2 linked regions of the Spirulina subsalsa PCC 9445 genome follow. The main gene of each other region encodes a partner of the protein of the gene in region 2 in a complex. Links are inferred from orthologs where the notes say so. Each region holds a gene or a part of one and is shown on either strand. Other genes may lie near its edges.

Region 1 (3,220 bases), 690 kb from region 2 along the record:
CCCCCCTAACCCAGTCTTGACCCGTTAAACCCCAAAGTTTAGATGTCAAGGTGTCGGGAGTCGGGAGTCGGAAATCGGTGTAGGGGCGCAATGCTTGCGCCCTAGAGAGTCTGGAGTTGATTCGTATTCCCCATTCCCTATTCCCTATTCCCTATTCCCTCTCCCCGTTCCCCGTTCCCCGTTCCCTTATTCCCATGAAAATTCGTAGAATACACCCCAATCCTCCCGTCAATGTGGACATTTTGCGCTATCAAGTAAAAGTCCCAGATGCAGAACCTCGGCATATTCTAGAAAAGATTGTCTGGCACAAAGAGGCAGAAGTTGAACGGATGCGCGATCGCCTTTCTCTGTTAGAACTGCGTAAACGAGTGGCCGAAGTCCCGCCCCCTTTGGACTTTTTAGCCGCCCTACGCCAAGGCAAAACCACCCCCGCCCTAATTGCCGAAGTCAAAAAAGCCTCCCCCAGTAAAGGCGTGATTCGGGCGGATTTTGACCCCGTGGCCATTGCTCAAAGCTATGAGCAGGCCGGGGCGAGTTGTATTTCTGTACTAACCGATCAGGAATTTTTTCAAGGCAGCTTTGAAAATTTGGCCTTAGTGCGCTCAACTGTCCAGATTCCGCTATTGTGTAAGGAATTTATTATCTACCCCTATCAAATCTATCTCGCTCGGAGTTATGGGGCTGATGCCGTCCTGTTAATTGCGGCGATTCTCAGTGATCAGGATTTACGGTACTTCGTGAAAATCAGCCAAAGTCTAGGGATGACTCCTTTAGTCGAAGTTCACACTCTCGCTGAATTAGATCGCGTTTTAGCCGTAGAAGACGTTACCCTAGTAGGCATTAACAATCGGAATTTAGAAAATTTCTCGGTTGATTTGCAAACGACCCGCCAGTTAATTGCAGCGCGGAGGGAGCAATTGGCAGCCCGAAACGTCCTCGTTGTGAGTGAATCCGGGATTCACACCGCCGAGGATCGGCAAACTGTCCATGACGCTGGAGCCCAAGCCATCTTAGTGGGAGAGTCCTTAGTTAAACAAGGCAATCCTCAAGAGGCGATCGCGAACCTGTTCTCTTAAAATATTCGTCCCTTTTTTCTATTTTATGACCTACCCTATGCCCCATTCCGAGGATTTGGCTTCTATGGTTCAAATCCCCCTCCCCTCCCATATTCACTATGAATTGCTCTTACAACTCCTAGAACGTCAAACCTTACCCTCTGTGGATCATTCTCCGGTCATGCGGGAACAGGTACAACAGTTAATTATTACCCTGCGCAAAGCCCTTGCTCAACAGCGCCAAATTGAAACCATTTTTGAGCAAGGGAAAATCCCATACGAGCATCGTTGGTCTTTAAACAGTTTCGGCAATGATGTTCGCGTAGCATCTCAAAACGAGAATCTAGCAGTAGTTGATTTGATCCCGGAGGAAACAACCTCACTTTAACACCCTAACTCAAGGGGCCTAGATGGGCTATAACTCCCGCGCTGTACTCGCCGAGTCAGCATCGGGAGTGCGTCAATTGATGACCTGATTCACAAAATTGGAAAGGATTTGTAACCCACTCGTAGAGGACTTTTCCGGGTGAAATTGTACGGCCGCCAGATTATCCCGCGCAATAGCGGCTGTAACGGTTTGGGACCCGTGAACCACTGTAGCAGCACGCACCGAGGGATCTACAGGATCCACATAATAAGAGTGGACAAAATACACATAAGGATCCCGGGGTAATTTGTCCCAGAGGAGATGATTGGGTTGGGTGAGGGTGAGTTGATTCCATCCCATGTGAGGAATGACTAGATTCGGTTCTGATTTAAACCGTCGGACTTTGCCCGGAATAATGCCTAATCCCGGTTCTTTTCCTTCTTCGGATCCCTCAAAGAGAATCTGTAATCCTAGACAAATCCCGAGGAAGGGTTTCCCGTCTTGAATGACTTGCTTGAGGGGTTCTTCTAAATAGCGCGATCGCAAATGTTGAACAGCCGGATCAAATGATCCCACACCGGGCAAAACCACCGCATCGGCAGACTCAATCTCCTTAGCAGAGTCCGTAACAATCGGTGTTGCACCCGCATTTTCCAACCCCTTACAAGCGGAGTGCAAATTCCCCATATCATAGTCAACGACGGCAATCTTTACCATTCTGGCTTATAGCTATCCTCTCCCTAGAGTTTTCCGAACACTCCCCCGTTCAAAGATGATAACGGGCGATTTAATCTAAGATTAGCATGAATTTCGGCGGCTTTCTCTAATATTTCTAGATCATTTAAGAAAAGCATCTGATAGTCTTAACACATTTGAGAAAATCTTTCTTTTTGTTTGGGTGAATCAACAGCCAACAATCCTCTAAATAACCCATAAAATTCCCTATTTTCGTTTGATTGCTTCATCTAAAATAGCCATTTGTTCAGGAGTAAGATCCTGTCCAATTTTTGACAAAAGTTCTGTAGACATAACAAAACTACAATTATCTTTTAATTTTTCGTTTGACATATTATTAAATTGCTCATCGGTTAAATTGTTTTCAACAAGATCAACCAAATGTTCAACTATTTTTACATAATCAATGTCTTGTTTAAATATAGGATCTTCTTCCATTAAAACAGACACAACTTGCTCAATTCTCTTTAGGATTAATTTTTGTTGATTATCATTGGTTAACATGATACTGCCCTTCATGTAGTCTTAATCATTAAAATAGTCTTTTTTGCTCTTTAATCTCTTTGATTCTTTCTAAGATTTGACGATTCCCCTTGATGGCTAAAGAAACAATATTAGTGTCTAATAAATAACTCACAAATTACCTACTTCCTTTTAATTGCATTATCAAAAATGACCCTTTGTTCAGGTGTAAAAGCCTCACCAATTGTTCCCAAAAGTTCTATGGTCATTAAACCCCTACTATATTCTTTTAATTCCTCGTCTGACATAGTATTAAATTCTTCAACAGATAAGTTTTTTTGACAACGTTTAACTAAGTCTTGGACGATTTCTAAATAACTTAGATTTTCATTAAATAAAGGATCTTCTTCCATTAAAATAGACACAACTCGCTCAATTCTCTTGAGGATTGATTTTTGTTGATTATCATTGGTTAACATGATATTGCCCTCCATGTAGTTTGTCTGATTAACAATAACTCAATCCTAACCCAAAATTAGTTTCCATCCCCTGCCCCCACCACACGCCCCGATATTCCCTTAAACCATTGAGCATTGACCAA
Region 2 (3,196 bases):
GTTAACCCCATCAGCCGTTACGGTTTTCCCCTGACTGACAAAAAGAACAAACTTCAATTCTCGACCCACTTGTTGACTCACAAACTGTTCCACCTCCATCACCTGCTTGGGTGTAATCTCTATGGCCGATTGTACCGTTAAATAGACGATTGGCACTCTCCTAGACCAATCAATGCGAGTATCAATGAGGGTGACATCTTCTTGCCCAATGGTGATGGTTTGACGCAACAATAACGTCCGCACTACTGTTTCTAAGCGGGACTTCTGCACCAATTCAAGGAAATTAGTTCCCAAAGGAATGACTAACAACAGGGCCGACAAAATCGCCCAGGTGATGGAATGACTCACTTGAGCATATCCAGCGACGATAAACACCAACATACAGGCTAGGGTAATGCCCAATAGGTTGGTCGCATAGAGTAAGAACGCCCCCATTGCCGCATCCCCAAGTCCGGCAGATAGGGCTAAACCGACAACACATAACGGGGGCATTAGGGCAACAGCGATCGCCGTTCCGGCCACCGCATCGCTCACCCCCTTACGCACCTTGGCAAAACCGCTAATTCCCCCAGCCGCTAAAGCAATGCCTAAGTCTACAATATCCGGTCTAACCCGGGCTTGGAATTCCGAACCAAACCCCGCAATCGGAACAATTGACCCCAGAAACCACGAAAGGAGAATGGCCAGTAGAGTTCCTCCCACAATCGCAATAACCGATTTGCGAAACAGGGGAACATCCCCCTCTAGGGCAGAAAAGGCTAATCCTCGCAGGGGTAACATGAGGGGAGCAATCAACATCGCCCCAATGATCACGGCCGCACTGTTACTGAGAAGACCAAAAGTGGCGATCGCACAGGAACTAATCGTCAATACGACATAATTCGTCGTCCAACTGGCCTCTGACGCTAATTCACTCTGGAAAATATTTAAACGTTCCTCAGTCACCGCTTGGGGAATCAAACGACGCAAAAAACGCAAGTAGGGACTCAGGGATAAACGCATATCGGCCTATAGATCGGGATAGGGAATCGGGAGTTGGGAAGACGCAAGAGCTTTAGTTATGACCTATTGCCCTATTCCCCACACCCTCCTTATGTGAGACTGTTATAGAACATTGTAGGGAAATTATTATGCTGGCGAAACGGATTTTACCTTGTTTAGATGTGAATGCAGGGCGTGTGGTCAAGGGGATTAATTTTGTCAATCTTCAGGATGCCGGAGATCCCGTCGAGTTAGCCCGGGCTTATAATGACGCAGGGGCCGATGAGTTAGTGTTTTTGGATATTACCGCCACCCATGAAGACCGAGATACTATGGTGGATGTAGTCTATCGCACGGCCGAACAGGTATTTATTCCCCTCACTGTGGGCGGTGGGATTAATTCCTTAGAAAATATTAAAAATTTGTTACGGGCTGGGGCGGATAAAGTGAGTATCAACTCCGCCGCCGTGCGTAATCCCGATTTTATTAATCAAGCCGCCGATCGGTTTGGGAATCAGTGTATTGTGGTCGCCATTGATGCCCGACGACGGAAGGGCGAAAACCAGTCAGGCTGGGATGTGTATGTGCGCGGGGGACGAGAAAATACCGGGATTGATGCGATCGCCTGGGCCAAAGAAGTCGAACAACGCGGAGCCGGAGAATTGTTGGTCACAAGTATGGATGCTGACGGGACTCAAGCCGGTTATGATCTCGAACTGACGCGCACTATTGCCGAGTCCGTAGAAATTCCCGTCATTGCCTCGGGAGGGGCTGGCAATACCCACCACATTTATGAGGCCGTCACAGAAGGGAAAGCAGAAGCCGCACTACTCGCTTCCCTACTCCATTACGGCCAATTGACGATCTCAGAAATTAAAAACTACCTAATTGACCATCAAATCCCTATGCGCCGCTAAGTATTTAGGCTTAGACCCATTTCTTAAAAGAAGCGAAAGTTTCTGGGAGATGACCCAATCTCTCAGATTTTGTATACTAGAATAGAGAAAAGTTTACAAAACGTAAAATATGTTGATTCCTATTCTAATCTTTGACGTTGCACTGGTGGCCTGGTCCCTCCACCTGATGCAGGAAGCTGTTGATCAACAGGAATTTTCTCTCATGCTAGCAGGAACGCTAGTTTCCTTATGTGCTGCGGGTTTGCTCGTAGTTTACTTCATGATGAACCACTGCCTCACCTACCTCACCCAAGCCGGGGGGATGGGCTATTATTAAAGCACGTTAAGAAACTTTGGAAAAAATTTTGAGTAATCGCTTGACAAAAGCTTTTTATTTTGGCTATTATCAATAATGCACTGAACGGGGTTATAGCTCAGTTGGTAGAGCACTGCAATGGCATTGCAGGGGTCAGGAGTTCGAATCTCCTTAGCTCCATTTCGATTTTTCGCGTTTCCTTGTGCGCCCAAGGCGCTAAAGCGCAACCCATCCTGACAACGAAAGAAGCTCAGTGAGGGTAAAGTCCTTGGACTCCCGTAGAACGGAGAATCTCCGCCCCTTTGCATCGGGGAGTATCGAAAAAAGCTGTAGTTAATCTGTAAAAACGGGAAAATTCTTGAATTTGCCCTTAGAGTTTTCCCAGAGGCAGCAGGTCATGATGTTCCCTCATCGGCCCAGAAAATCAGCGTGCATCAAGGAAAGCGAATACTCCCGAAGAACTTCTCCCTCTCGAAGAAATATCTTTTTGATCTAAGCGGCTAAGACTCGCAAACTTCTTTCCCCAGACCAACTCAAACCGAACAGTTCTCTGGATTGACTGTATGCTTATTAACCTGTCTTCCTTAACGTTTCTGCTCAAGAAGCTCAAGCTACGCAACACGATTCTAGTCGGTTATTCTGTTCCCATTGTCTTATCTGGTGTGACCGCCCTTGTGGTTTATGTGCAGGGAGTGCGACAAGTAGAGCAGCAAACCCAACAAGTCACCCAGTTACACGAACATATTAATCAAGTCAAAGACCTTGCCTTTAGTATCTCTGCAATGGAAAAAGCGGCAAGAGGTTACTTAATGGGCGAAAAAAGTGCAGAATTGGCGATTTATGAAGAATGGGATAGTCGATTTTATGAGCAATCGGAAATTATTCGCTATTTAATCGACAATCCTCAACAACGCCAGACCTTAAATGAAATTATCGAAGTCGGCGATCGCATGAACGAACTCTATCGCCGTCTGATCTCCTACGTTCAACTGAACAACCGCAG

Evidence for each region.
Region 1: the proteins of hisF (region 2) and hisH are in contact, whole or in part, in a crystal structure (PDB 6RU0), measured with the Thermotoga maritima proteins. The link is inferred for Spirulina subsalsa PCC 9445 from one-to-one orthologs. Residues at the interface, in WP_004080486.1 of Thermotoga maritima: Met1, Leu2, Ala3, Arg5, Ser40, Glu41, Asp45, Glu46, Ala70, Glu71, Ile73, Asp74, Ile75, Pro76, Phe77, Asp98, Lys99, Ser122, Gln123, Glu161, Thr195, Leu196, Asn247, Arg249, Glu251; in WP_004080484.1 of Thermotoga maritima: Asn15, Arg18, Arg22, Arg117, Leu118, Pro119, His120, Met121, Gly122, Trp123, Asn124, Asn134, Gly135, Tyr136, Tyr138, Val140, Tyr158, Glu180, Lys181, Ser182, Ser183, Lys184, Ile185.

Annotation. Positions count from the first base shown.
Region 1 is NZ_JH980292.1:245,535-248,754, forward strand. The notes cover bases 328-3,219. They hold hisH (imidazole glycerol phosphate synthase subunit HisH), read right to left. Parts: upstream 2,140-3,219; coding sequence 1,516-2,139; downstream 328-1,515. Other genes in these bases: trpC (indole-3-glycerol phosphate synthase TrpC), read left to right, coding at 328-1,076; SPI9445_RS23910 (DUF5340 family protein), read left to right, coding at 1,141-1,443; SPI9445_RS0101575 (hypothetical protein), read right to left, coding at 2,365-2,661; SPI9445_RS0101585 (hypothetical protein), read right to left, coding at 2,802-3,098. In the rest of the region: more of trpC, read left to right, coding at 195-327. UniProt on the Escherichia coli protein: IGPS catalyzes the conversion of PRFAR and glutamine to IGP, AICAR and glutamate. The HisH subunit catalyzes the hydrolysis of glutamine to glutamate and ammonia as part of the synthesis of IGP and AICAR.
Region 2 is NZ_JH980292.1:938,249-941,444, forward strand. What follows is about bases 147-3,014. They hold hisF (imidazole glycerol phosphate synthase subunit HisF), read left to right. Parts: upstream 147-1,130; coding sequence 1,131-1,898; downstream 1,899-3,014. Other genes in these bases: SPI9445_RS0104560 (DUF389 domain-containing protein), read right to left, coding at 147-1,002; SPI9445_RS0104570 (hypothetical protein), read left to right, coding at 2,008-2,214; SPI9445_RS0104580 (methyl-accepting chemotaxis protein), read left to right, coding at 2,757-3,014. Outside these bases: more of SPI9445_RS0104560, read right to left, coding at 1-146; more of SPI9445_RS0104580, read left to right, coding at 3,015-3,196.